4 regions of the Thauera sedimentorum genome follow, and region 4 is predicted to be linked to each of the others. Evidence: predicted binding sites of a transcription regulator. Region 4 holds the regulator's gene; each other region holds the start of a gene.

Region 1 (7,132 bases), on a different contig from region 4:
GAGGTAGTCGCGCACGGTGGCGGAGAGCGTCAGGTCCGGGGTGCCGGTGGCTGGGAGCGGGCGGAAGCCGCGCGCACCGAGGCCGAAGTCCAGGGTCAGGCCGGCGTCGGTGACGCGCAGGCGCAGGCGGCGGCCGGTGAGCGGGGCGAGGTCCTCGCGCGGCAGGATGCGGCCGAGCGCGAGGTTGAGCGCCAGGCTCAGCGCCAGCGCGGGCGGCTGCTGCGGCAGGCGGGCGACCAGGCGGCCGAGCGCCGGGGGCACGGTGAACGCGGGTAGGCGGCGGGCGGCGGCCTGCAGGCGGGCGAAGCTGGGCAGGGCGGGAAGGTTCGACATGGGAGCGATCCTGTGGCGGTCCGGGTTCAGGAGGCGACGTATTGCTCGACGCCGGGGCGGCCGTGCCAGAAGCCGTTGCACGGTTCCTCGTTCATCCACTGGCGGCTGGCGGTCAGCGCGGCCTGCGGGTCGAGTTCGCCGGCCAGCGCGGCGCGGAAGGTGGCGAGCACCGCCGCGGTGTGTTCGCCTTGCGGGCTGATGCGCAGCACCCCGGCGCGCTCGCGTACCGCCGGCAGGTCGCCGAGCAGGTTGTAGATGCGCGCCGACTGGGTCTGCACGCCGTTGAGCGTGAGGAAGGGTTCGCCTTCGCGGGTGCGCAGCACGATGCCTTCGTTCATCCCCAGACAGCGGAACTCGCAGGTGTCCTTCTGCAGGTTGAAGTGGCGGGCGGTGAAGCAGCGGGCGGAATGGGCCAGCGGCAGGCGCCCCCAGGCGAAGACTTCGGTCTCCGGCGCCGGGTCCATGCCGGCGACCAGCGCCGCCAGGGCCTCGCCGGACATCTCCGGCGCCATCACCCAGCGCCGCGCGCCGGACTCCTGCAGCAGCGCCAGCGTGGCGGGGTTGAAGATGTTGAGCGTGGGCCCGGCCACCCAGTCCGTGCGCCCGGCCTCGGCCAGCAGGCGCACCGCGCCCATGTCGTTGGCCTCGACGCCGAACTCGCGCTGCGCGACGATGCGGCGCAGGACCTTGAGGTCGGATTCGGATTCGATCAGCGACTGGGTGGACAGCAGCACGTCCTTGCCGGCGGCGGCCAGCACGCCGGCCACCTCCAGCCAGTCCTCCAGGCGCAGTTCGTGGCGGCGCGAGCACACCGTTTCACCGAGATAGACGATGTCCACCGGGCTGTCGGCGATGTCGGCGTAGAAATCCAGCGTGGCCTGGCGCGGCCAGTAGTAGAGCAGGGGTCCGAGGGCGAGTTTCATGGCGTGTTCGTCTTTGTTGCAGGGCGCGCGGCGCTTACTTCCAGGGCCGGTAGTAGGCGCCCAGGGTGTGGCTCTGGCCTTCGGAGACCTTGTTGAGTTCGGCCATCCAGGCGGGCTGCACGGTGAAGTTGTCGGCATCGGCCATCACCCGGTCGAGCGCGGCGCGCCACACCTTGGTGACCTGGGCGACGTAGGCCGGGCTGCGCTGGCGGCCTTCGATCTTGATCGCGCGCACACCGGCGCGGGCGAGTTCCGGCAGCAGCTCCAGGGTGTTGAGGCTGGTGGGCTCCTCGATGGCGTAATAGGTCTCGCCATTGACGTCGAAGCGGCCCTTGCACAGCGTGGGGTAGCCGGCGCGCTCGCCGTCGGCGAAGCGGTCGATGAGGATGCCGTTGAGCCGCGTCTCCATGCCCTTCGGGGTCTGCTCCCAGCGCACATGCTTGCCGGGCGAGCAGGCGCCGTTGCAGTTGGGCGATTCGCCGGTGGCGTAGGCCGACAGCGCGCAGCGCCCCTCGACCATGACGCACAGGCCGCCGAAGCCGAACACCTCGATCTCCACCGGGGTCCTGCCGATGACCTGCTCCACCTGGGCGAGCGACAGCACGCGCGGCAGCACCGCGCGCTGGATGCCGAAGCGCTCATGGTAGAAATTGATCGCCTCGTAGCTGGTGGCCGAGCCCTGTACCGACAGGTGCAGGCGCAGCTGCGGATGGGTCTTGGCGGCGTAGGCCATCAGCCCGGGGTCGGCGAGGATGACCGCGTCCAGTTCCATCTCGGCGGCGCGGTCCACCGCGGCGGTCCAGTCGCCCCAGTTGCCGGCCTGCGGGTAGGTGTTGAGCGCCAGCAGCACCTTGCGGCCGCGCTGGTGGGCGTAGCGCACGCCTTCGCGCATGCTCGCCGGGTCGAAGTTGAGCCCGGTGAAGTTGCGCGCGTTGGTGGCGTCCTTGAAACCGAGGTAGACGCAGTCGGCGCCGTGGTCGATGGCGGTCTTGAGCGCCGGCAGGCTGCCGGCCGGACAGACCAGTTCGATGCGTTGCGTTGGGTTCATTTGGCTGCGGGGGCAAAAAAGCCCCGCAACCATAGTCTCAGCGTCGTTCCGGTGCTTTGACCGGGGTCAAGGGTGACGGCCGTGGAGGAGACTGCCCCCACGCTTGGCCCTGTCGGGCCGGCGCTGCCCCCCGAGGGGGCGCCTCCGGGCTTGGGGCGGCCCGGCGCCCGGAGGGGACTGCCCCCGCGCTTGATCCTGTCGGGCTGGCGCTGCCCCCCGAGGGGGCGCCTCCGGGCTTGGGGCGGCCGGGCGCCCGGAGGGGACTGCCCCTTCGCTCGGCGCTGTCGGGTTGGCGCTGCCCCGCTCAGCGCACGTGATGGGTGGCGGCGGCCGCGTGATGATGGCCGGCGTGCGGGCGGTGGTGGGTCTGGCGGCCGAGATAGCCGCCGATCACCATGCCGATGGCGCTGGCCACCAGGCCGATCAGCTGCGGTTCGACGTCGCCTTCCGGTACGGTGAATTCCAGCAGCAGCCAGGTCGCCAGGCCGAAGGTGATCGCCAGCGCGGCGCCCAGATTGTTGGCGCGCTTCCAGAACAGGCCGGCGGCCAGCGGCACGAAGGCGCCGGCCAGGGTCACGCGGTAGGCGTTCTCGACCATGGTGTGGATGGTCGATTCGGTGGCGGTGGCGTAGAGCGTGACCAGGCCGGCGAACACCGCCACGGTGACCCGCGTGCTCCACAGCAGGCCGCGGTCGGTCATGCCGGGGAAGAAGCCGCGCAGCACGTTCTCGGAGAAGGTCACCGAGGGCGCCAGCAGGGTGCCCGAGGCGGTACTCATGATCACCGACAGCAGGGCGCCGAAGAACACCACCTGGGCGGTGAAGGGCATGTAGTTGATGATCAGGTGCGGGAGGATCAGCTGGGTGTCGTCCTCCATCAGCTGGGCGACCATGTCGGCGTCGATCAGCGTGGCCGAGTAGGCCAGGAAGAGCGGCACCGCGGCGAAGAAGAAGTAGCTCACCCCGCCCAGCGTGGTGCCCCACACCGCGATGCGTTCGTTCTTCGAGGAGTTCACCCGCTGGAACACGTCCTGCTGCGGGATGGAACCCAGCGCCATGGTGAGCAGCGCGGCGATCCAGGCCAGCATGTCCAGCGGGTCCAGCGTGGGCAGCCATTCGAACTTGCCTTCGGCCGCCGCCTTGGAAATCACGGTGTCGAAGCCGCCGGCCATGTCGCCGGCCAGCCAGGTCACGTAGAGCAGGCCGGCGACGATGACGATCATTTGCACGAAGGTGGTGATGGCCACCGACCACATGCCGCCGAACAGGGTGTACAGCAGCACCACCGAGGCGCCGACCATCATGCCCTGGTTCATCGACACCACGCCGTCGGAGAGCACGTTGAACACCAGGCCGAGCGCGGTGACCTGTGCGGCCACCCAGCCCAGGTAGGAGGCGACGATGCACAGCGACAGGATCAGCTCGGTCGTGCGGTTGTAGCGCACGCGGAAGAAGTCGCCCAGGGTGAGCAGGTTCATGCGGTACAGCGGGCGGGCGAACACCAGGCCGAACAGCACTAGGCACAGCGAGGCGCCGAGCGGATCGGAGATCAGCCCGCGAAAGCCTTCGTCGATGAAGGTGGCCGAGATGCCGAGCACGGTCTCGGCGCCGAACCAGGTGGCGAACACCATGGCCAGCACGATGTACATCGGCAGGTTGCGGCCGGCGACGATGTAGTCGCGGGCGTTGTGCACCCGGGTAGCGGCCACCAGGCCGATGCCGATGGAGATGACCAGGTAGGCGACGACGAGCCAGAGCAGCATGGGCGGCTTCTCCGCAAGGTTTCAGGTGTGGTTTTCAGCGGGGCGAAGTGTAGCAACGAAATTCCGCCGCGGGGGCGCGGATTTCCGGCCGATGTGCGGGGCAACGGCGGTCAACGCCGCTCAACGTGCGGCGAATGGCGCACAAAGATGGTGCGTGGCGCCGGGCGGCGCCCTAACTCGCCAGGCTGTGCTGCCCCTGGGGCAGTGCGGCGAGCACCTCGCACACCGTAGCCGCCGCCTGCTCGGCGAGATCGGCTTCGATGATCAGCGGCGGCGACAGGCGCAGCACGCTGCGGTGGGTGTCGCGGGTGGCGATGCCGCGGGCGAGCAGCAGTTCTGCCGCCAGGCCGGCCGAGGCGCCGTCCGGGTGCAGTTCGATGCCGGTCAGCAGGCCGCGCCCACGGATCTCGCGCACGCAGGGCGGGCAGTCGGCCCTCAGGCGCTCGCGCATGCGCCGGCCCACGCGCTCGGCGTGTTCCCAGATGCGGGTCTCCAGCAGCAGGTCGAGCACTTCCAGCGCCACCGCGGCGCCCAGCGGATTGCCGCCGAAGGTGGAGCCGTGGTCGCCGGGGGTGAACACGTCCATCACCGCGCGGTCGGCAAGGAAGGCGGACACCGGCAGCAGACCGCCGCCCAGGGCCTTGCCGAGGATGATGCCGTCCGGGCGCACGCCGTCGTGGTCGCTGCCCAGCAGGCGTCCGGTGCGCCCCAGCCCGGTCTGCACCTCGTCGGCGATCAGCAGTACGTTGTGGCGTCGGCAGATCTCCGCGCAGCGGGCGAGATAACCGGACGGCGGGATCAGGATGCCGCCTTCGGCCTGGATGGGTTCGACCAGGAAGGCCGCGGTGTTGGGCGTGATCGCCTCTTCCAGCGCCTGCGGGTCGCCATAGGGGATGCGCAGCAGGCCGGGTGGGAAGGGGCCGAAGCCCTGGCGGTACTGGGCCACCGAGGACAGGCCGACGATACCGATCGAACGGCCATGGAAGTTGCCGTTGCAGCCGATGATCTCGGCGGCGTCGGTGGGTACGCCCTTGACCTGGTAGGCCCACTTGCGCGCGGCCTTGAGCGCGGTCTCCACCGCTTCCAGGCCGGTGTTCACCGGCAGCGCGCGCTCGTAGCCGAACATCACGCACAGGCGCTCGAGCAGCAGCGGCAGGCGGTCGTTGGAGTAGGCGCGCGAGGTCAGCGCCAGGCGCCCGGCCTGCTCGGTGAGCGCCTGCACCAGGCGCGGATGGGAGTGGCCGAAGCTCACCGCCGAGTAGGCGCTCATCATGTCCAGGTAGCGCCGTCCCTCGACGTCCCACAGCCACACGCCCTCGCCGCGCTGGAAGGCCACCGGCAGCGGGGCATAGTTGTGGGCGCCGAATTCGCGTTCGCGGGCGCGCAGCAGGTAGGTGTTGGGGCCCAGCGCGGCCTCGGCAAAGGTGTTCACCCAGGCTGCGACGGCGCCCTGCGGGTCGCGCTCGGGCAGGTATTCGACGATCTCCAGGGCCACCAGGTCGCCGCAACTGCGCAGCACGTGCAGGGTGTCGGCCAGTCCCTGGGCGGACAGCCCGCCGGGCGCGGGGCACAGCACCGCGGGGATGTCGCCCGGGTCGACCGCATCCAGGTCCACGCTGACGCCGAAGCCCGCGGTGCCGCTGCGTGCCACGGTGAGCGCGTCGCAGAACACCGCATCCAGGCCGCGGCGGCGCACTTCGGCCATGCCGAAGATGCGCACGCCCAGGCGGGTGAGGCGTTCGACCTCTTCGGCTTCCCAGGCGCGTGCGCCGACCACGCACACATGGGCGGGGTCCAGGCGCGGGCCGGGGACGCCGGTGAGCGCCTCGGCGCCCTCGCCGAGCAGGGCGGCCAGCGGCATGCCGTGGATGTTGCCGGAGTGCGTGCTGGTGTCGGTGTGGCTGTCGAGATGGGCGTCGATCCAGATCAGGCCCAGCGGACCGCGTGCCTCAAGGCGGCGCGCCATGCCGCGCCAGGTGCCGACGGCCACCGCGTGGTCGCCGCCGAGCACCAGCGGCAGGCTGTCGTCGGGCAGCGCGGCGAGGTGGTCGGCCAGCCGGCGGGCGTATGCGCCGACCGCCGCCAGGCGCTCGGCGGCGGGGGCTCCCGCGGGGAGTTGCGGCTGTGGCGGATGCAGCACGGTGTCGAGCGCCGCGGCGGTGCCGCGGATGCTCAGGTGGTGAAGCAGGCCCGCAGCCAGCAGGGCGTCGGGGCCGGCCGCGGGACCGGCGCTGGGGGCGCCAAGGGCTGCGGCGGCGCCGACCACCCGGACGGTGGCGCGCGGGCCGTGGGGGAGCGGAGTGGGTTGGGTCATGATCGCCTGCCTCTCGTCCGTTGAACACGGGGCCGGGCGGCGGCGCGCGGACTGCAAGCGCCCGGCATGCCCGTTTGATGACGGGCGGGCGGAATCGTTCAGCCCAGCAGGCGTGCCAGCTCGATGCCGACCAGCGCTGCGAGCAGCAGGCCGATGACGGTAACCAGTCGCCCATGCTGGCGCTGGGTGGCGGCCAGGCGGGCGATCTCGTCGCGGATCGCGGCCTGCTGGCGGGCGGGCTCGGTGAGCGCGTGGTGTATCAGGCGCGGCAGCTGGGGCAGGGTGCCGGCCCAGGCCGGGGCCTCTTCGCGGATGCCGCGTGAGAGCGCGCGCCAGCCCATCTGCTCGTCCATCCAGCGTTCGAGGAAGGGCTTGGCGGTCTTCCACAGGTCCAGTTCCGGGTCGAGCTGGCGGCCCAGGCCTTCGATGTTGAGCAGGGTCTTCTGCAGCATCACCAGCTGGGGCTGGACTTCCATCTCGAAGCGGCGCGCGGTCTGGAACAGGCGCAGCAGGGTCTTGCCGAAGGAGATGTCCTTGAGCGGCTTGTCGAAGATCGGCTCGCACACCGCGCGGATGGCGCTCTCGAACTCGTCCACCCGGGTCTTGGCCGGCACCCAGCCGGCGTCGATGTGGGCCTGGGCGACGCGCTTGTAGTCGCGCTTGAAGAAGGCCAGGAAATTGGTCGCAAGGTAGTTCTTGTCGACGTCGGTGAGCGTGCCCATGATGCCGAAGTCGAGCGCGATGTAGCGCCC
Region 2 (7,132 bases), 1.2 Mb from region 4:
CGCGGCCCGACGCTGAAGAGCTTCGATGGCGCCACCGAGGCGGTGGCCTCGGCCGAGAACCAGGCGCGCTTCATCCGCGAACTGCTTGCCCACCCGCGCACCCCGCGCCTGGACTACTACCTGATGGAAGCCATCGACCAGCCCTGGAAGGTCGAGGTGGAAGGCTGGGCGGGCGCCTACTGGGGCCTGTACAACGCCGACCGCCAGCAGAAGTACGCACTCGAAGGCGTGGTGGTGCGCGACCCGCACTGGCAGAAGAAGGCCAGCACCGCCGCCGCGCTGGCGCTGCTGCCGATGCTGCTGATGGCCTTCTTCCTCGCCGACTGGAACGTCTTCGGCCGCGTCTTCCTCGCCGGCCTGATCCAGGCCTGCGTGTCGACGCTGATCATCGGCATCAACGTGCCGGTGGACTACTACCTCAACCAGCGCGACCTGGTCGGGCTCACCTTGCTGATCGCCGCCACCGTGCTCACCGCCGCGGTGCTGCTGTCGCACGGCTTCGAGTTCGGCGAGGTGCTGTTCAAGCGCCGCTGGCAGCGCCGCTTCATGCCGCTGCCGCCGCACGCGCCGGAGAACCAGCCCTTCGTCTCCATCCACCTGGCCTGCCACAACGAGCCGCCCGAGATGGTGATCGCCACCATCGACAGCCTGGCCAAGCTCAACTACGCCAACTTCGAAGTCCTGATCCTGGACAACAACACCAAGGACGAGGCCAAGTGGAAGCCGCTGGAAGTGCGCTGCGCCGAGCTCGGCCCGCGCTTCCGCTTCTTCCACCTGATGGACTGGCCAGGTTTCAAGGCCGGCGCGCTGAACTACGGCCTGCAGGTCACCGATCCGCGTGCCGAGGTGGTCGGCGTGGTCGATGCCGACTATGTGGTCGACCCGGACTGGCTTGCCGGCCTGATCCCGCACTTCGACAAGCCGGACGTCGCCGTGGTGCAGGCCCCGCAGGCCCACCGCGACTGGGAGACCCAGCCTTTCCGCCGCATGTGCAACTGGGAGTTCGACGGCTTCTTCCGCATCGGCATGCACCACCGCAACGAGCGCAACGCGCTGATCCAGCACGGCACCATGACCCTGGTGCGCCGCCTGGCGCTCGAAGAAGTCGGCGGCTGGTCCGAGTGGTGCATCTGCGAAGACACCGAACTCGGCCTGCGCCTGATCGAGAAGGGCTACGACACCCGCTACGTGGACCACATCTACGGCCGCGGCCTCACGCCCTCGGACTTCGCCGCGATCAAGAGCCAGCGCTTCCGCTGGGCCTTCGGCGCGATGCAGATCCTCAAGCACCACGTGCCGCAGATGGTCGGACGCAGCCGGCTCAACCTCGCACAGCGCTACCACTTCCTGACCGGCTGGTTTGCCTGGCTGGGCGATGCGCTGCAGCTGGTGTTCGCCTTTGCCAGCCTGGCGTGGACCCTGGGCATCCTGCTGTTCCCCAAGGCCTTCGGCCTGCCGGTCACCGCGCTGGCGCTGCCGGTGCTGGCCTTCATGATCTTCAAGGCGGCGCTGGGCCCCATCCTCTACCGGCGCACCATGGCGTGCCCGTGGCGCGACATCCTGGGTGCCTCCATCCTCTCGGTAGGTTTGGCGCACGCGATCGCCCGCGGCGTGTTCGCCGGCCTGTGGAAGAAGCACGGCACCTTCGTGGTCACCCCCAAGGGCTGGAAGGCCAAGGGTGCGCTGGCCTTCTTCGGCCCGATCCGCGAGGAACTCGGCCTGCTCGGCGCCCTGCTGCTGGGCATCGCCGCCATGCTGTCGATGCACGGTCTGGACCAGATCGAGACCCGTCTGTGGGTAGGCATCCTGGCATTGCAGTGCATTCCCTACGTCGCCTCGATCGCCTGCCAGGTGGCGGCCTACATGCCGGAGCGCAGCGCCCCGCAGGCCAAGACGGAAGCCAAGGGCGCCCCCGCGCTGCAGGGCTGAGCGACCGCCGGCAGGCGGTGTGTAGGAGCGGCCTTGGCCGCGATGGGGCCATCGAGGAAACCACCGCCGCATCGCGGCCAAGGCCGCTCCTACAGGTCCGGTGACGTAACCCGGAGGCAGGCCAGGCGGTCAATCCAGCCACAGGGCCAGCGCCGCAGCCGCCACCAGCACCGGGAAGGCGGCCGCAGTCAGCCCCAGGCCGCCCTTGATCATCGCGCGTTGCGGCACCCTGCCGCTGCCGAAGATGATCGCGTTGGGAGGTGTGGCCACCGGCAGCAGGAAGGCGCAGGAGGTGGCCACCGCCACCAGCACTGCCAGCGGCACGGCGTCGATCTGCGGGGCCATGCCGACGAACAGCGGGATCAGCAGCGCCGCGCTGGCGGTGTTGCTGGTGAACTCGGTCAGCGCCATCGCGAACAGCACCATCAGTGCCAGGCTCACCAATACCGGAAGCGCGGCCATCGGCTCGCCCAGTTGCAGCGCCAGCCATTCGCCCGCCCCGCTGTCGCCCAGCGCGCGGCTCAGCGTGAGGCCGCCGCCGAACAGCAGCAGCACGCCCCAGTCGGCGCTGCGCTCGATGTCCTTCCAGCTCGCCAGGTGCAGGGTATGCAGCAGCACCAGCGCCAGCAGCGCCACCGCCGCATCGTAGCCGCGGGTGAGCCCGATCGCCTTGCCGAGCGGCGCGCCGAACACCCACAGCAGCACGGTGAGCAGAAACACCAGCCCCATCGCCAGATGGGCTCCGTTCCAGCTCACCGCCACATCCGGCGGGCAGACCTCGACGTCCAGCGTCGGGCGCAGGGTGTAGCGCAGCGCCAGTTCCATCAGCGGCATCAGCACCAGTACCAACGGCAAGCCCCAGAGCATCCACTGCGCGAAGCTCAGACCGACATTGGACGCTGCAATCGCGTTCGGCGGGCTGCCCACCAGGGTGCCGATGCCGCCGATGTTGGCGGAGAAGGCCACGCCTAGCAGCACGTAGGCCCAGGTGCGGCGGTTGCGCTCGAAATCCAGCGGCGACAGCAGGCCGAGCGCCAAGGGCAGCATCATCGCCGCGGTGGCGGTGTTGCTGATCCACATCGACAGCCCGGCGGTGAGCCAGAACAGCCAGCGCGCCGCGCGGTCCAGGCGATCGCCGGCGCGGCGGATCACCCAGGCCGCCACCCACTGGTCCAGCCCCTGGCGCTGCAGGCCGGCGGCCAGCGCGAAGCCGCCGAGGAACAGGAAAATGATCGGATCGGCAAACTGGCGCACCGCCTCGTCGAAGCTGAAGATACCCAGCGCGGTGGCGAGCAGGGGCACCAGCAGCGCGGTGACGCTGACATGCAGGGCCTCGCTGATCCACAGCCAGGCGATGGTGGCCAGCAGCGCGAGTCCGGCGCCGGGCGCGCCGAGTTGCCCGCCGAGCCAGCGCTCCAGGCCGATGAACAGGGCGGCGGCAACCGCCAGATTGATGATGCGCAACACGCTCGTGTTTCCCCTCTTGCTATTTGACCGGCGGCAAGGCGATCTCGTGGCTGCGCCGCGCGCCCGCGGTCATCCGCCGGCAGGCCGCAAGAAATGCGCGGATCGCCGCGGTGTGGTACTTGCCGCGATGCCAGGCGAACTGGAAGCGGCGGCTCAGGTCCAGGCCGGGCACTTCCAGCGGCACCAGACTGCCGCGCCGGAAGGCGTCGCGCAGCGCCAGGCGGGAGATGCAGCCAATGCCCAGGCCGTTCTCCACCGCGCGCTTGACCGCCTCGGTATGCTCGAGCTCCAGCCGGACCCGCAGCCCCTCCGGCCGGTGCCGTAGCGCCCGCTCCAGGGTTTCGCGCGTGCCGGAACCCCGTTCGCGCAGGATCCACCATTCCGGTGTCAGTTCGTCGAGGCTCACCGTCTTGTGCCCGGCCAGCGGATGGGTCGGTGCGCAGAACGGCACCAGCTCGTCCTCCACCCAGGGCTCGACCTCCACCTCGGGATCGTCGGCACGGCCCTCGATCAACCCGAGGTCGATCTCGTAACGCGCCACCTGGGCGAGGATGGTGGTGGTGTTGTGCACGGTGAGCGCCACCTGCCCGGTCGGATGCTGCTGCAGGTAGTCGGCCATGATCAGCGGCGCCAGGTAGTTGCCTATGGTGAGCGTGGCGCCCACCTTCAGGCTCCCCGGGGTGTCATCCTCGCGCAGGCGCGCTTCGAGCTCCTGCGCGCGGTCGAGCAGTTCCACCGCCTGCGGCAGCAGCAGCCGGCCATGCTCGTTCAGCCGCAGGCGCTTGCCCACGCGGTCGAACAGCGGACGGTCGAACTGATGCTCCAGGTCCGCGAGCGCCGCACTGGTGGCCGACTGCGACAGCGACAGCGCCTCGGCCGCGCGCGAGACGTTCTCGCCACGGGCGATGGCGACGAAGACCTCGATCTGGCGCAGCGTGAATCGCATATCGATTTGGCAAATATGGGATAGATGGATTATCCATCAAACAGATATGCAAGGCGACCTAGAATGGTCCCCACAACAAGCCCCCCGGCCCCGCCAGACAGAGAACCGCCATGAGCAACGTCGCCCCCCAACGCATCGTCAGCAACCTAGCCACCGAGCAAGTAATCAGCGTGCATCACTGGAACGACACCCTGTTCAGCTTCCGCACCACCCGCAACCCGGGCCTGCGTTTCATCAACGGCCAGTTCGTCATGATCGGCCTGGAAACCGACGGCCGGCCGCTGACCCGCGCCTACAGCATCGCCAGCCCGAACTACGAGGAACACCTCGAGTTCTTCAGCATCAAGGTGCCCGACGGCCCGCTCACCTCGCGCCTGCAGCACCTGCGCCCGGGCGACCCCATCGTGGTCAGCAGAAAGCCCACCGGCACCCTGGTGCTCGACGACGTCCGCCCCGGCCGCAACCTCTACCTGCTGTCCACCGGCACCGGCCTGGCCCCCTTCATGAGCGTGATCCAGGACCCCGAGACCTACGAACGCTTCGAGCGCGTGATCCTCACCCACGGGGTGCGCCACGTATCGGAACTGGCCTACGCCGACTTCATCACCCGCGAGCTGCCCGAGAACGAGTTCTTCGGCGACGTGGTGCGCGAGAAGCTGCTCTATTTTCCGACCGTGACCCGCGAACCCTTCCGCAACCAGGGCCGCATCACCGACCTGCTGGACAGCGGCCGCCTGACCGAGACGCTGGGCCTGCCCCCGCTCGACCCCGAGCACGACCGCGCGATGATCTGCGGCAGCCCGGCCATGCTGCGCGACTGCCGCGCCCTGCTCGACCGCCGCGGCTTCGCGGTTTCGCGGCGCATCGGCGAGCGCGGCGATTACACCATAGAGCACGCCTTCGTCGAGCGCTGAACCCGCCTGTTACTGGCGCCGTTGCCCATTCCGGGCAACGCCGCCGGTCTTCCAAGGGCTCTGCAGGCCACCAACACGGCCTCGTGAGCAATTTCCTTGATGCGCCTCAAAATTTGCGCTTTGTCGGGCGATATCATTCGGCGGTGACTCCACGCACCATCCATCTCGCCATTCCCGCCCTGCTGTCCGCGTTTGCCGCGGCCCTGGTTTTCATGACCTGGCGCGATGCCCCGCCCGCCCCCCAGGTCGCGCCACCCAGCATCCCCATGTCGGAGGCCGTCCGCCGGCTCGAACCGATCACCCCGCTGCCGCAGGGTGCCGACCAGCTCGACGCCGGCCGCGCCGCACTGGGCGAACGGCTCTTCCACGACCCCATCCTGTCGCACGACCGCAGCATCTCCTGTGCAAGCTGCCATCCGCTCGATCGCGGGGGCATGGACGGGCTTGCGCGCTCGCGCGGCGTGGGCGACGCGCTCGGCCAGGTCAACGCCCCCACCATCTTCAACGCCCGCTTCAACTTCGCCCAGTTCTGGGACGGCCGCGCCGCGACGCTGGAAGCACAGGTGGCGGGACCGATCCACAACCCGGTCGAGATGGCCTCCGACTGGAAGGAAGTCGTCGCCCGCCTGTCGGCCGACGACACCTACCGCGAGGCCTTTGCGCGCGAGTACCCCGAGCAGGGCATCACGCCGGACACCATCGCACGCGCCATCAGCGCGTTCGAGCGCACCCTGACCACCCCGGATTCGCGCCTCGACCGCTACCTGCGCGGCGAAACGCAGGCCTTGTCGGATGACGAAAAGGAAGGCTACGCGCGCTTCAAGGCGCTGGGCTGCGCAAGCTGCCACCAGGGCGTGAACATCGGCGGCAACCTGTACCAGCGCTTCGGCGTCCTCGGCGACTACTTCGCGGATCGCGGCGAGCAGACCACGGCCGACCTGGGCCGCTTCAACGTCACCGGCGAGGAGGCGGACCGCCACGTATTCAAGGTGCCCAGCCTGCGCAACGTGGCGCTGACCGCGCCCTACTTCCACGACGCCGGGGCCGACACGCTGGAGGACGCGGTCGACATCATGGCGCGCTACCAGCTCGGCCGCAGCCTCTCGGACGAGGACAGACGCCTGCTGGTGGCCTTCCTGCACACGCTCACCGGCAACTTCCGCGGCAAGGCGCTGGAATGATGCGCCCTCCCCCCGAGCGCTTCATCCTCGGCGTCGCGCGCGCCCGCTTCCTGTGGACCCTGGCGGGCATCGCCCTGGCGGCCAGCGTGCTCAGCTGGCTGTTCCTGCAGGCGGACGCCATCGACGCACGCGCCCACCAGCTCTACAGCCGCGAACTGCGCCTGCTGCGCCAGGCCGACGCCGAACTGAACGCCGCCCTGCTCGCCAGCCGGGTGGGGCTGCAGCTCGACTTCGACTCCATCGTCACCGCCGCCGCCACGCTGGAATCCATCACTGCCAGCCTCGAGGACGTCCCTGCCTTCCTGCCCGGCGGCGACCGTCGTCACCTGCTCGAGGAGATCGCCAGTTTCCGCGCCGCACTGGCGCACAAGATGCGCCGCATCGATCTCTTCAAGCGCGAGAATGCAGTGCTGCGCAACTCGCTCGCCTACCTGCCGCAGGCCACCGACATGGTGATCGACGACCCGCAGGCCACGGTCATGGAGACCCGGCCGGTCGGCATCTTCGTGCGTGGCGTGATGACCCACGCCCATAGCGGCGATCCGGTACTGGCCGGCGAGCTCGCCGCGCGCCTCGCCGCGCTGGAGACCCGGGCCGCCGCACTGCAGGGCCCGGCGCGGCAGCGGCTGGACAGCGTGCTGCTGCACGGCCGGGTGGTGCTGGAACGCAAGCCGGTGATCGACGCCCTGACCCGC
Region 3 (7,132 bases), on a different contig from region 4:
GCTGGCCCAGTCCTTGGGCGGTGAGGCGGACGGTGCAGCCCAGGTGCGCTTTATCCAAACCTCGGCTCGGAATTCACTGCGTTTCTACGATGCGGCCGAACTGCCAGCGCCTGAGATTCCCGCTGTCGCTGGGGGCTGTATTTCGGCCGTACGCTTCTCTCTCGACATCGACCGTGCGCTGCCGCTCCAGGATGTGCCCCCGGCAACAGTCTGGCTCGCCACTGCTTCAAGCATCGTGCGCTAACCCGTGCGACCAGGGTACAAAGTGCGGGCTCGACGGGGGGCAGAGTAGCCGGCCCCCGCCATCCTGAACTCCCCTAAATTCTTGTTTTCCAGTAGGACGAGGGCATGGGCGAATGCTAGCTAACGACCGCAGGCCACCAAATTGCCGACCTTCACCCCGTTGAAGGTCAAATGTCTCCTTTGGTTCGATAGCTGTCGGAGTGCCACTTCTGGTTGGCCCTGCGCTGTGCTCGGAGTTTTAGCCAGCCCGCCTTCCAGAGGGCCAGAGGCCAAGCTCAGGGGCTGAAACCGTGTAGTCCTGTCTTTATCTTGCATGGCGTAGTCGATAAAGCTACAGTCGTAGCAAATGGAGCTACGAGCATGCTGATGGAGCTACTCTTCGGAACCTATCGCCAGCGGGTATTGAGCCTGCTGCTGCTGCATCCCGATTCAAGCTATTACGTGCGGGAGCTGGCGCGCCTGACCGGTACCAACGCCGGAACCCTGCACAAGGAGTTGACGCGCCTGGCGCAGGCCGGCCTGCTGCTGCGCCAGGAGCAGGGCAATCAGGTGCGCTACCAGGCCAACCGTGCCTGCCCTGTGTTCCCGGAGTTGGCAGGTCTGTTCCGCAAGACCTGCGGCCTGGTGGATGTGCTGGCCGATGCCTTGCGGCCGCTGGCTGATGAGATCTTGCTGGCCTTTGTTTTTGGCTCGATGGCGCGCGGTGAGGAGCAGGCGGGCAGTGATGTCGATATCATGGTGATCGGCACGCCGGCCTTTGCTGAGGTGGTGAAGGCGCTGTACCCGACTCAGGACATCCTGCAGCGCGAGATCAACCCGGTGATCTACACCGCGGATGAGGTCCGCCGGCGTATCGAGGCGGGTGATGCCTTCACTCGCGAACTGCTGGCCAAGCCCAAACTCTGGGTGATCGGAACCGAGCATGACCTTGGAAAACTTGCTGGCGATTCACAAGCTGCAGAACTTTGAGCCGAGTGCTGCCGGTGTGCAACGCCTGCTGGCAGCCGCCGAACGCAATCTGGTCGATGCCGGGATTGCCGCTCTGAGCGCAGAAAACCGCTTTGATGCGGCCTACAAGGCCATCATGCAGTGCGCGATGATCGGCCTGTGGGCCAATGGCTACCGCACCTCCACAAGTCAGCCGGGCCATCACCAGACGGCCTTGCAGGTTCTACCGAAGACGCTCGATCTGTCGCAGGACCGGGTGATCGTTCTGGATGCCTTGCGCAAGCAACGCAATCTCAGTGATTACGAAGGTGACCCGGTCAGCGATGGCGCGGTAGATGAGTGCTGCAAACAGGCGGCCCTGCTGCTGGCCGATACCCGGGCATGGTTGGAGAAACATCGCCCCGACTTGCTGACAGGCCGGGCCTGACTTGACCGCAGGCCTGCCCGGACGCAGGCGTCTGCCGAGGCGGAGCGATGCGGCCCCGCCTGGTCACCCCTTCTTCACATCGACCAACGGCACTACCCCCGGAAACTCGAAGCGCTTGCGCCCCGGCTCCATCTCGGTGAGCGGGGCGCAGGCGGTCAGCGTGGACAGGCTGCGCACGGTGAGGTCCTGGTAGCAGCGCGTGCCGTCCACCTTCCAGGCCATTTCCTCTTCCGAGAGCGCGCGCATCACCTTGGCCGGCATGCCCGCGGCGAGCATGCGAGGGGGGATTTCCATGCCGGCCTTGACGAAGGCGCAGGCGCCGACGATGGCCGATTCGCCGACGATGGCGTTGTCCATGATCACCGCGTTCATGCCGATCAGCGCGTTCTTGCCGACGCGGCAGCCGTGCAGCACGGCGCCGTGGCCGACGTGGCCGTCCTGTTCGATGACGGTGTCGGTGCCGGGGAAGCCGTGCATCACGCAGGTGTCCTGGATGTTGCTGCCTTCTTCCAGCACGATGCGGCCGAAGTCGCCGCGCAGGGAGGCGAGCGGGGCGACGTAGCAGCGCGGGCCGACGATGACGTCGCCGATCAGTACGGCGTCGGGGTGGACGAAGGCGTCCGGGTGGATGACCGGGCGCAGGCCGTCGATTTCGTAGCAGGGCATGGGGTGGATTCCTTCGTAGCCCGGATGTAGGCCGCAGGCCGGAATCCGGGGGCATGGGTGACAGAGGCGGTTGAGTCCCGGATTGCGCTGCGCTTCATCCGGGCTACGGCTGTCAGGGTGGGGATGGGTTTTGACGAGGCGTCGGGGAATGTCCGTTTCGCCGGCTGGAAACCCATCCCCCTCCTGTCCTCCCCCTTGAAGGGGGAGGAACGCAAGTAATGGGCTGCGGGAGCAAACCTACCTGCGCCCTCCCTTGAAGGGAAGGGACCTGCTAACGAGCTTACTCGACGTGATAGCGGCGTTGCACCACGCGGAAGCGGTTGGCGACGAAGGCGGCGTCCGAGTAGGCGGCGTTGGCGGCCGGGTTCATGCCTACGCCGTGGTAGTCGGAGAAGGCCGCGGACTGGTTCACGAACACCCCGCCGGTGAGGTTGATCGACAGCGCGACGCCGGCGTTGAGGGTGGCTTCGGTCATGGCGTCGAGGATCTCGGGGCGGGTCGAGTACACGCCTACGGTGAGCGCGCCGTGTTCGCGCACCATGCGCTCGGAGAGCGCCACCGCGGCGGCGCCGTCGGCGACCTTGACCACGAAGGCGATGGGGCCGAAGCGTTCTTCCATGTAGTTCGCCTCGTCGGCGGCGTCGCAGGCGAGCAGCACCGGGGTGCGTACCTGGGCGCCGGGGAACTCGGGGTGCTCGATCCTGGAGGAGGCGAGCACCACCTTGCCGTACTGGCCGGACTGGCATTCCTCGATGCGCGCCAGCGTGGCTTCGGACTGGATGGCGCCGAGCACCGCGGTGGCCACGGCCGGGTCGGACAGGAACTTGCTGATCGCCGCGCCCAGGTCGGCCGCGACTTCGTCATAGCTCTTGTGGCCCTGGTCGGTATCGATGCCGCCGGCCGGTACCAGGATGGCCTGGGTGGTGGTGCACATCTGGCCGGAGTACAGGCTGAGCGTGAAGGCCAGGTTGCGCAGCATGGCCTTGTAGCTGTCGGTGGATTCGATGACCACGTTGTTCACGCCGGCCAGTTCGGCATACACCTGGGCCTGGCGGGCGTTGTCCAGCAGCCACTGGCCGAAGACGTTGCCGCCGGTGAAGTCGATGGATTTCACCGCCGGGTGGGTGGCCAGCGCCTGGGTGGCGGCGCGCTTCTCCACCACCGCCAGGGTGACCAGGTTGGGGTCCAGGCCCTGCTCGGCGAGCACTTCGCGGATGATGCGCACGGTGATGGCGGCGGGCAGGATGGCGTTGCTGTGCGGCTTGACGATGACCGGGTTGCCGGTGGCCAGCGCGGCGAACAGGCCGGGGTAGGTGTTCCAGGTGGGGAAGGTGCCGCAGCCCACCACCAGCGCCACGCCGCGGCCGACGATTTCGTAGTGCTTCTGCATCTTCAGCGCGGGGTTCTTGCCCTGCGGCTTCTCCCAGATGGTGGTGGCCGGGATGCGGCTCATCTCGTCCCAGGCGTAGGCCACGGCTTCCAGCCCGCGGTCCTGCGCGTGCGGGCCGCCGGCCTGGAAGGCCATCATCCAGCCCTGGCCGGTGGTGTACATCACCGCGTGGGCGATTTCAAAGCTCTTCTTGTTCAGGCGGTCGAGGATCTCCAGGCACACCCCGACGCGGCCTTCGGCGCCGATCTTGCGCCAGCCCGGCATGGCGGCCTGGGCGGCGGCGATCAGTGCGTCCACGTCGCACACCGGGTAGCGCACGTCCAGCTTCACGCCGTAGGGGCTTTTCTCCGGCGCGGCCCAGCCGCTGGCGCCGGGCTGGTCGAGCACGAAGTCCTGGCCGGCCAGCGCTTCCACTGCGGACTTGCCGTCGGCCATGGCGGTTTCGCCATAAACCTTGGGGCTGGGCATCTCGGGGTAGGGCGTCCAGTAGCCGCGGGTGTGGATGGCGTTGATGGCCGCATCCAGGGTGGCGCGGTGCTTGTCGAACAAGGGGTGAACCATGGTGTCTCCTCCAGTGGCGGCGTCTGCTGCGCCGCGTGCATTCAGGCGATGGGTCGAAGCTGCAATGCAGCAAAAAATTGTGCTTGTTTTTTGATCTGGATCAAGATTACTATTGATTGACCGGTCGGTCAAACAACGAAAACAGATGGCCGGCGAGAGGGCGAAAAGCCCCGCGAACAAGTGAGACAGCGTGCGCCAGCGCACGCAAAAGCACAAGGATGGAGGAGACACCATGAGCACTGCCGGCGCCGCCCCGACCCGGTCGTTCGAAACCATAGCCTTCAGCGTGGACGCGGGTGTAGCCACCCTCACGCTGAACCGCCCGGACCGCCTCAACAGCTTCAACGACCAGATGCACGCCGAAGTGCGCGAGGCGCTCGCCGCGGTGCGCGCCGGGCGTGCCGACGGCAGCGTGCGCGTGCTGGTGCTGACCGGCGCCGGGCGCGGCTTCTGCGCCGGGCAGGATCTCTCCGACCGCGCGGTGGCCGCCGGCGACGAGGCCCCGGACTTGGGCGCTTCGGTCGAACGCAACTACAAGCCGCTGGTGCTCGCGCTGCGTGCGCTCGACCTGCCGGTGATCGCCGCGGTCAATGGCGTGGCCGCCGGCGCCGGCGCCAACATCGCGCTGGCCTGCGATCTGGTGTTCGCCGCGCGTTCGGCGAGCTTCATCCAGTCCTTCGCCAAGCTCGGGCTGATCCCCGACACCGGCGGCACCTGGATACTGCCGCGCCTGCTCGGGCCGGCGCGTGCCATGGGCCTCGCGCTGCTGGGCGACAAGCTGCCGGCCGAACAGGCCGAACAATGGGGGCTGATCTGGAAGTGCGTGGACGACGAGGCGCTGATGCCCACCGTGCAGCAGGTCGCTGCCGCACTCGCGCAGGGGCCGACCTTCGGCTATGCGCAGACCAAGCGCCTGATCTGGGGCAGTTCCACCGAGGATTTCGAGGCGCAGCTCAACCAGGAGCGCGCGGCGATGACCGTGTGCGGCCAATCCGACGACTACCGTGAAGGCGTGGCCGCCTTCATGGAAAAGCGCGCGCCGCGTTTCACCGGAAAGTAGGAGCGGCCTTGGCCGCGATCCTGCGGCGATTGGCCTCCGAACCCGTTGCATCGCGGCCAAGGCCGCTCCTACGGGGGGCTCGAACGATGACACAAGGGAATTCTGCATGACCGCGCTGGGTTCGAACGTGAAGGTGCTGGTGGTCGGCGCCGGTGCCATGGGTAGCGGCATCGCCCAGGTGGCGGCCGTGGCCGGCCATACCGTTTACCTGTATGACACCCGTGCCGAGGCGGCCGACAAGGGGCGCGCCGGCATCGTGGCGGCGCTCGACAAGCTGGCCGCCAAGGGCCGCATCAGCGCCGAAGCCGCGCAGGCCGCCGCCGGGCGCGTCCTGCCGGTGAGCGAACTGGCCGCCGCGCGCGACGCCGGGCTGGCGGTGGAAGCCATCGTCGAGGATCTGGCGGTCAAGCGCGCGCTGTTCGCCGAACTGGAAGGCCTGCTGGCCGACGATGCCATCCTCGCCAGCAACACCTCCTCGCTGTCGATCACCGCGCTCGCCGCCCCGCTGGCCCGCCCGGAGCGCGTGGCCGGCCTGCACTTCTTCAACCCGGCGCCGGTGATGAAGCTGGTCGAGGTGGTGTCGGGGCTCGCCACCGATCAGAAGGTGGCCGCCACCCTGCATGCAACCGCGCGCGCCTGGGGCAAGGTCGCGGTACATGCCAGATCCACCCCCGGCTTCATCGTCAATCGCGTCGCCCGCCCCTATTACGCCGAGGCGCTGCGGGTGCTGGGCGAAGGCGCGGCCGATGTGGCTACGCTGGACGCGGTGCTGCGCGAAGGCTGCGGCTTCCCGATGGGCCCCTTCGAGCTGATGGACCTGATCGGCCACGACGTGAACTTCGCCGTGACCTCCTCGGTGTTCGATGCCTACTTCCAGGACAAGCGCTTCACCCCCAGCCTGATCCAGCAGGAGCTGGTGCTCGCCGGTCGCCTCGGGCGCAAGAGCGGGCGTGGTTTCTACGATTACGCGGAAGGCGCCGAGCGCGCCCAGCCGGCGGCGGAGCCCGCACAGCAGGGCGAAGCCGCGGTGGCCGTGGTCGGCGACCTGGGCGTGGCCGCCGGCCTGATCGCCCGCCTGGAAAGCGCCGGCATCAAGGTGCAGCGCAAGCCGGGCAGGTCCGAGCACGGCGCCGGCTGGCTGGAGATCGGCGGCGCGCGGCTGATGCTGTCCGACGGCCGTACTGCCACCCGCCGCGCGGCGGAAGAGGGCGTGCCCAACCTGGTGCTGTTCGACCTCTGCCTGGACTACGCCGCCACGCCGCGCCTGGCGCTGGCGGTGGCCGACCAGTGCGGCACCGGCGCTTGGCGTGCGGTGGTCGGCACCCTGCAGGCCGCCGGCCTGGCGGTGAGCCGGCTGGACGACGTCGCCGGCCTGCTCGGCCTGCGCACCGTCGCCATGCTGGCCAACGAGGCCGCCGACGCGGTGCTGGCCGGCATCGGCTCCGCCGCCGACATCGACACCGCGATGCGCTACGGCACCAACTACCCCAAGGGGCCGCTGGCCTGGGCGGACGAGCTGGGCGCGGCCCATCTGGTGCGCGTGCTCGCCAACCTTGCCACGCACTACTTCGACACCCGTTACCGCACGTCGCCCTTGCTGCAGCGCAAGGCCATTACCGGAGCCGCCTTCCATGAGTGAAGCGAATTACAGAGACATCACCGAAGGGCTGGACCCGCAGACCGTGGCCGAGCGCGTGCGCGACGGCATGTTTGCCAACGACCGCGCCTCGCAGGGCCTGGGCATGGAGATCACCGGCATCGGCCCCGGCTACGCGAAGATCACCATGCCGGTGCGCGAGGACATGCTCAACGGCTTCCGCATCTGCCACGGCGGCTT
Region 4 (7,132 bases):
TCGGTCTGCCACCGCATGGTGCCCTTTTTCTCCAGCAACATCATTCCGGACTACGTCATCGTCCGTCCGCGCTGGGCGCTGTTGCTGATGCTGGGGGCGAGTTTCGTCCATGGCGCGCTCGGCATGGCCGAACTCGGCGGCTGGCGCTGGGTCGTCGATCTGCCGGCCGGTCTGGTCGCGCTGTGGCTGTGCATCCGCTGGCGACCGGTGGCTGCCCAGCGCGTGCGCCTGCTGGGCATGCTGCACATCGGTTTCGCGTGGCTGGGCGTGGCCCTGCTGCTGTCCGCAGCGCAGGCCGCGGGCGCCCAGCTCGGCTGGTACGGCCTGGGCCTGGCGCCGCTGCACGCGCTGGGGATCGGCTTCTTCGGCTCCATCGTGCTCGGCATGGTGTCGCGGGTCACCCTGGGCCATTCGGGCCAGCCGCTGGCGGCCGACCAGCTGACCTGGTCGCTGTTCCTCGCCATGCAGGGGGTCGTGCTGCTGCGCATCCTCGCCGACCTTGCGCCCGCTGTGCTCTCTCCCTGGCTGATGCTGGCCGCGGTAGCCGGCTGGCTGGGCATCTTCGTGACCTGGGCGCTGCGCTACCTGCCCATCTACCTGCGTCCGCGGGCCGACGGACGGCCGGGATAAGACCATGTATTTCGCACTCAAACACCTGCATGTGACCTGTGTGGTGCTGAGCATTCTCGGGTTCACGCTGCGCGGCGCGTGGATGCTGTCCGGCAGTGCGCTGCTCGAACATCGTCTCACCCGGGTGCTGCCCCATGTGGTCGACAGCCTGCTGCTGCTGTCGGCCATCGCGATGGCGGTGATGATCGGGCAGTACCCTTTCGTCGCCGGCTGGGTCACGGCCAAGGTCATCGGCCTGCTCGCCTACATCGTGCTTGGCGCGGTGGCCTTGCGGCGCGGGCGCACCCTGGCGCTCAGGGCGGCTGCGTTCTTGGCGGCGCTGGCGGTCTATGCGTGGATAGTGTCCGTGGCGCTGCTCAAGAGCCCCGCCGGTTTTCTGGTCTATTTAGGAGCTCACTGACATGAGCGATTCACTGATCCCGGTCGCACCCGGATTCGAAACCCCGCTCGAGATGCTGGAAGCCTGTCACGGCCGCCTGCAGGGGCAGCTCGAGACGCTCGCCCGCCTGGCCGCCTGGCTGCCCGCTCATGGTGCGGACAAGCAGGCACAGCAGGCGGCGAGCGCGGTGATGCGCTACTTCGACCTGGCTGCGGTCAATCACCACATGGACGAGGAAGACGATCTCTTTCCGGTGCTGCTCGCACGGGTCGATGCGCCGCGTCGCGCGCAGCTGCAGGCGCTGATCGACTGGATCCTCGCCGACCATCAGCGCATGTTCGCCGCCTGGGCGCTCATGCGCGAACGTCTGGCGGCGATTGCACAGGGAGAAGCGGCAGAGCTGACCGCGGAGCAGGTCGAGGAATTCGCCAGCCGCTACCATCAGCACATCGCCCGCGAGGAAGGCGAATTGTTGCCCTACGCCCGCGAACTGCTGACTGACGAGGACGTCGCCGCCTTGAGCGAGACCATGGTCGCCCGCCGGCGTCAGGGCTGAGAATGTGCGAATAAACCTACTGCGCGGGCCGATGGCGGTGTTGCGCGGTGCTCGCTCCGCGCTTCAGCCGCCGGCCGGTTGATGGTGCAGCAGCTTTTTCAGGCCGGCGATGTCCAGGATGCGGATGTGTTTCTGCTGCACGGCCACCAGACCGTCTTCCTGGAAGCGCGAGAAGGCGCGTGACACGGTTTCGAGCTTGAGGCCCAGATAAGAGCCGATCTCCTCGCGCGTCATGCGCAGGTGGAACTCGGCCGCCGAGAAGCCGCGCGCGGTGAAGCGCTGCGACATGTTGAGCAGGAAGGCCGCCAGGCGTTCTTCCGCGCGCATCGAGCCGAGCAGCATCATCACGCCGTGGTCGCGTACGATTTCGCGGCTCATGACCTTGTGGAACTGATGCTGCAGGCCTTCGACCTCGCGCGAGAGTTCTTCCAGCTTGCCGTAGGGGATTACGCAGACCTCGCTGTCTTCCAGGGCGATCGCGTTGCAGGTGTGGAACTCGGTGCTGATGCCGTCCAGACCGAGGATCTCGCCGGTCATCTGGAAACCGGTGACCTGCTCGCGGCCGTCTTCGAGCAGCACGTCGGTCTTGAAGGAGCCGGCGCGGATCGCGTAGATCGCCTCGAAGAGGTCGCCGGCGCGGTACAGGTGCTGCTGACGCTTGATCTTGCGACGGGCGCCCACCAGTTCGTCCAGGCGGTCGATCTCGTTTTCCGACATCCCGAACGGCAGGCACAGCTCCTGCAGGTTACACTGAGAGCAGGCGGCCTTGAGGTTTGCCACAGAGATCGGCACCGTCGCCTTCATTTGCAAGATAAACAGCTCCGTCTCTCACCGGGATCAACGGAGCCTCGTTGATCCACGTCAACCACAAAACTACGGCTTTCTGCGATCTTACGGAACAGACTGCCGCCCCGTACGACCATGAGCAATCAGAAAGAACTCGTCTTCGACACCCAGTTGATCCGCCGCTTCGACATCAACGGGCCGCGCTATACGTCCTACCCGACGGCGGATCGCTTCGTCGAAGCCTTTGACGCCAAGGCCTTGCGCGACTGGCTCGCCAAGCGGGCAGTGGGCGGTCTCGGCAAACCGCTTTCATTATACTTCCACATCCCTTTCTGTAACACGATCTGTTACTACTGCGCCTGCAACAAGATCATCACCAAGGATCACGGGCGCTCGGCCAAGTACCTCAAGTACCTGGCCAAGGAGATCGAGATGCAGGCCGCCTGTCTGGGCGGCAGCCGGCAGGTTACCCAGCTGCACCTGGGGGGCGGCACGCCCACCTTCCTGTCGCACGAGGAAATGCACCAGCTGATGGACTCGGTGCGCCAGCACTTCACGCTGGTGCCCAACGGCGAGTATTCCATCGAGGTCGACCCGCGCAAGGTGGACTTCGATACCGTCGAGATGCTCTCCAACCTCGGCTTCAACCGCATGAGCGTCGGCGTGCAGGATTTCGCCCATGACGTGCAGGTCGCGGTCAACCGCGTGCAGAGCTTCGACGAGACCAAGCTGGTGGTCGACGCCGCGCGCGCCACCGGCTTCAAGTCGGTGTCCATGGACCTGATCTACGGCCTGCCCAAGCAGAACATCATCAGCTTCAACCGCACGCTGGAGCAGGTGCTGGAGATCTCTCCCGACCGCATCTCGCTCTACAGCTACGCGCACCTGCCGCAGCTGTTCAAGCCGCAGCGCCGCATCAACTCGGTGGACATGCCCACCGCCGACACCAAGCTGCAGATCCTGCAACTGGCCATCCGCCGGCTCACCGAGGCGGGCTATGTGTACATCGGCATGGACCACTTCGCCAAGCCGGACGACGAGCTCACCATCGCCCAGCGCCAGGGGCGGCTGCACCGCAACTTCCAGGGCTACTCCACCCACGCCGAGTGCGACCTGCTGGCCTTCGGGGTGTCGGCGATCAGCAAGGTGGGGCCGACCTACGCGCAGAACGTCAAGACCCTGGACGAGTACTACGACATCCTCGACCAGGACGAGTTGCCGGTGCTGCGCGGCATCGAGCTTACCGCCGACGACCTGCTGCGCCGCGCGATCATCCAGGCGCTGATGTGCCATTTCGAGGTGTCGATCGAGTCCATCCAGATCGCCCACCTGATCGACTTCAAGGAATACTTCGCCGAGGAACTCGCCGACCTGCGCGAGATGGAGAAGGCCGGCCTGCTGAAGATCGAGGACGACTGGATCAGCGTGCTGCCCCCGGGGCGGCTGCTGGTGCGCGGCATCGCCATGGTGTTCGACCGCTACCTGCGCGCCGACCGCGAGCGGGCGCGCTACTCCAAGGTGATCTGATCCCGCCCCGCGCGGCGTAGAATGCCTGCCCTGATGCATCTTCCGGCTCTTCCGAATGCCTGAAACCGGCTATATCGCCGTCTTCCTCATCGGCCTGCTCGGCGGCACCCACTGCGTGGGCATGTGCGGCGGCATCGTCGGCGCGCTCACCGTGCAGGTGCCCGGGCAGACCCGCCGGCAATGGCCGATCCACCTGGCCTACAACCTCGGGCGCATCACCACCTACACGGTGATCGGCGGCCTGCTCGGCGCGCTCGGTACCGTGGGCATGCTGTACAACGAGGTGATGCCCATCCAGCTGGGCCTGTACGTACTGGCCAACCTGATGCTGGTTGCCCTGGGCTTGTATCTCACCGGCTTTACCCAGTTGCTGGCGCCGGTCGAGCGTGCCGGCCACCACATCTGGCGGCGCGTTCAGCCTTTCACCCGGCGCTTCCTGCCCGCGCGCTCGGTGGCACAGGGCTACCCGCTCGGACTGCTGTGGGGATTCCTGCCCTGCGGACTGGTCTACAGCGTGCTGGCCACCGCGCTGGTGACCGGCTCGGCGACCCGCGGCGCGGGGCTGATGCTCGCCTTCGGCCTCGGTACGCTGCCCAACCTGCTGCTCGCCGGCCTGTTGTTCAAGCGCTTCCGCGACATCACCCGCAACGGCAAGGTGCGTTTCGCTGCCGGCCTGACGGTGCTGGGCTTCGGCGTCTTCGGCCTGTTCCATGCCCCCTCGCTCGGCGGCACCCTGTGGAGTGGCGTGGTCTGCTGAACGGGGCGTTCAGCGTTCTCCGTCCAGGGCCTGCAGGATAGGGCAGGGGGCCGGTGCCTCGGTGTGTTCGCAGCAGTGCACCAAGCCCTTCAGGGCGCTGCGCATGTCTTCCAGCTGGCGGATACGGTTTTCGATGTCGTCGATCTTGGCCTGTGCGAGCGCGCGCGCAGTGTCGCGATCGCGTTCCTCGTCCAGCGCGAGCAGGCCGGCGACCTCGTCCAGGCTGAACCCCAGGGTTTGGGCGCGACGGATGAAACGCAGGCGGGACACCGTCTGCGCGTCGTACACACCGAAAGCGCCCTTGCGGCCAGCCGGGGTGCCGATCAGGCCGCGGCGCTGGTAGTAACGGACCGTCTCGACGCCGACCCCGGCGGCTGAAGCCAGCCGGCCTATGGTCAGACCGGGTTCCGCTGTTGTCGCGTTGCGCGAGGGAAGGGGCGGGCGGGACGTATGCGTGTTCATCAGGGGGTTGACTCCGTACCTTGGTACAGGGTCTAGACTGCCACCATCGACACAGCGTCCGCAAGCGGGACCATCATGAACGATCGCACTCCCATCGACACCACCACCGTCGAACTCCCCATTGCCGGCATGACCTGCGCGGCCTGCGCCACCCGCATCGAAAAGGTGCTCAACCGCATGCCCGGCGTGGAGGCCAGCGTGAATCTCGCGGCAGAGCGGGCCCAGGTACGCCTGTCCGGAGAAACCGCGACGCAGGCGGTGGTCGAGGCCATTCACAAGGCGGGATTCGAGGTGCCGCCCGAGCAGCTCGAGCTGTCGATCTCCGGCATGACCTGCGCCGCCTGCGCCACCCGGCTGGAGAAAGTGCTCAACCGCCTGCCGGGGGTGGAAGCGGCAGTGAACTTCGCCAGCGAGCGGGCGGTGCTGCGCTACCTGCCCGGTGCGATGGACCCGCAGCAGGCCATCGACGCGGTGGCGAAGGCCGGTTTCGGCGCAGTCGAGGCCGGGCTGGATGCGCGCGAACAGGAGCGCGCCCGCCATGCCGAGACCTGGCGGCGCGACCTGCGCATGTTCTGGATTGCCGTGCTGCTGACCCTGCCGCTGGCCGCGCAGATGCCGGCGATGCTGGGCGCTGGCTGGGCGGGCGATGCGCACCACGACGTGATTCCGCGCTGGCTGCAGTTGCTGCTCGCCACCCCGGTGCAGTTCTGGATCGGTGCGCGCTTCTACCGCGGCGCCTGGGCGTCGCTGCGTGGCGGCGGGGCCAACATGGACGTGCTGGTGGCCCTGGGTACCAGCATGGCCTGGCTGTTCAGCACGGCGGTGACCCTGCTCGGCCTGCACGACCAGCATGTGTACTTCGAGGCCTCGGCGATGATCATCACCCTGGTGATGCTCGGCAAGCTGATGGAGGCCCGCGCCAAGGCGCGCACCGGCGCGGCGCTGGATGCGCTGATGCGCCTGCAGCCGAAGATGGCGCGCATCGAGCGCGACGGCCAGCTCGTCGAGCTGCCCGTGGCCGCCGTGCGTCCCGGCGACGTGTTCGTGGTTCGTCCGGGCGATTCGGTGCCGGTCGACGGCGTGGTGTTGTCGGGGCAATCCGCCCTCGACGAAGCCATGCTCACCGGCGAGAGCCTGCCGGTGGACAAGGCCGCCGGCGACAAGGTGTTCGCCGCCACGCTCAACGGCGAGGGCCTGCTGCGCTGCGAGGCGACCGGGGTGGGGGCGTCCACGCTGCTGGCCGGCATCATCCGCATGGTCGCCCAGGCGCAGGGCTCCAAGGCGCCGGTGCAGCGCCTGGCCGACCGCATCTCGGCCGTCTTCGTGCCGGTGGTCGTGGGCCTCGCGCTGCTGACCCTCGCCGGCTGGTGGCTGTGGTCGGGCGACTTCGCCCAGGCCTTGATCAACGCCGTGGCGGTGCTGGTGATCGCCTGCCCGTGCGCGCTCGGGCTGGCGACGCCCACCGCGATCATGGTGGGCACCGGCCAGGGTGCGCGTGCCGGCATGCTGGTGAAGAACGCCGAAGCGCTGGAACTGGCCGAGAAGGTGCGCGTGCTGGCGGTGGACAAGACCGGCACGCTGACCCGGGGCGAGCCCGCGGTGACCGACGTGCTGCCGGCGCCCGGGTGGACGAGCGGGGGCTTGCTGGAGATGGCGGCTGCGGCCGAGCAGGGCAGCGCCCATCCGATTGCGCGGGCGGTACTGGCCCACGCCCAGGCCGAGGGCTTGAGCCTGGCGCCGGTGGAAGCGGTCCGGAGCTTCGGTGGCAAGGGGCTGGAAGGGCGTGTCGAAGGCCGCACGGTGCTGCTGGGTGCCCCGGGTTTCCTTGCTGAGCGCGGGACGGCGGTGCCGGAAGGTTTCTGCGACGAGCTGGCGGCCGGTGGCCGTACGCTGGTGGCGGTGTCGGTGGACGGTGCTTTCGCCGGCGCGCTGGGCGTGGCCGACCAGGTGCGCGAGGACTCGGCCCGCGCGGTGGCGCGCTTGCAGGCTCGCGGTATCGAGGTCGTCATGTTGACCGGCGATCATGCGGCGACAG

The links. The regulator FNR, encoded in region 4, switches genes on or off when oxygen is low (the NO sensors DNR and NnrR bind a similar motif). The targets are predictions, from matches to a motif close to TTGANCTAGNTCAA.
Region 1: the regulator FNR is predicted to act here: its motif matches at 2,361-2,374, upstream of ubiU (ubiquinone anaerobic biosynthesis protein UbiU).
Region 2: the regulator FNR is predicted to act here: its motif matches at 5,353-5,366, upstream of IAI53_RS06965 (cytochrome-c peroxidase).
Region 3: the regulator FNR is predicted to act here: its motif matches at 4,326-4,339, upstream of paaN (phenylacetic acid degradation protein PaaN).

The regions. Positions count from the first base shown of each region.
Region 1 is NZ_JACTAH010000002.1:190,415-197,546, reverse strand. It holds gene ubiT (ubiquinone anaerobic biosynthesis accessory factor UbiT) at 1-333, opposite strand, end outside; gene IAI53_RS10690 (U32 family peptidase) at 360-1,256, opposite strand; gene ubiU (ubiquinone anaerobic biosynthesis protein UbiU) at 1,291-2,304, opposite strand; gene IAI53_RS10680 (high affinity choline transporter 1) at 2,609-4,066, opposite strand; gene rocD (ornithine--oxo-acid transaminase) at 4,239-6,380, opposite strand; gene ubiB (ubiquinone biosynthesis regulatory protein kinase UbiB) at 6,479-7,132, opposite strand, start outside.
Region 2 is NZ_JACTAH010000001.1:1,536,026-1,543,157, forward strand. It holds gene IAI53_RS06945 (glycosyltransferase family 2 protein) at 1-1,929, shown strand, start outside; gene IAI53_RS06950 (SLC13 family permease) at 2,059-3,396, opposite strand; gene IAI53_RS06955 (LysR family transcriptional regulator) at 3,416-4,342, opposite strand; gene IAI53_RS06960 (ferredoxin--NADP reductase) at 4,453-5,256, shown strand; gene IAI53_RS06965 (cytochrome-c peroxidase) at 5,400-6,437, shown strand; gene IAI53_RS06970 (EAL domain-containing protein) at 6,434-7,132, shown strand, end outside.
Region 3 is NZ_JACTAH010000002.1:226,093-233,224, reverse strand. It holds gene IAI53_RS10875 (PD-(D/E)XK motif protein) at 1-244, shown strand, start outside; gene IAI53_RS10870 (nucleotidyltransferase domain-containing protein) at 604-1,212, shown strand; gene IAI53_RS10865 (DNA-binding protein) at 1,166-1,618, shown strand; gene paaY (phenylacetic acid degradation protein PaaY) at 1,682-2,284, opposite strand; gene paaN (phenylacetic acid degradation protein PaaN) at 2,565-4,235, opposite strand; gene paaG (2-(1,2-epoxy-1,2-dihydrophenyl)acetyl-CoA isomerase PaaG) at 4,468-5,295, shown strand; gene paaH (3-hydroxyacyl-CoA dehydrogenase PaaH) at 5,402-6,934, shown strand; gene paaI (hydroxyphenylacetyl-CoA thioesterase PaaI) at 6,927-7,132, shown strand, end outside.
Region 4 is NZ_JACTAH010000001.1:329,549-336,680, forward strand. It holds gene IAI53_RS01450 (NnrS family protein) at 1-630, shown strand, start outside; gene IAI53_RS01455 (SirB2 family protein) at 635-1,030, shown strand; gene IAI53_RS01460 (hemerythrin domain-containing protein) at 1,032-1,565, shown strand; gene fnr (fumarate/nitrate reduction transcriptional regulator Fnr) at 1,629-2,369, opposite strand; gene hemN (oxygen-independent coproporphyrinogen III oxidase) at 2,487-3,878, shown strand; gene IAI53_RS01475 (sulfite exporter TauE/SafE family protein) at 3,934-4,635, shown strand; gene IAI53_RS01480 (MerR family transcriptional regulator) at 4,645-5,097, opposite strand; gene IAI53_RS01485 (heavy metal translocating P-type ATPase) at 5,173-7,132, shown strand, end outside.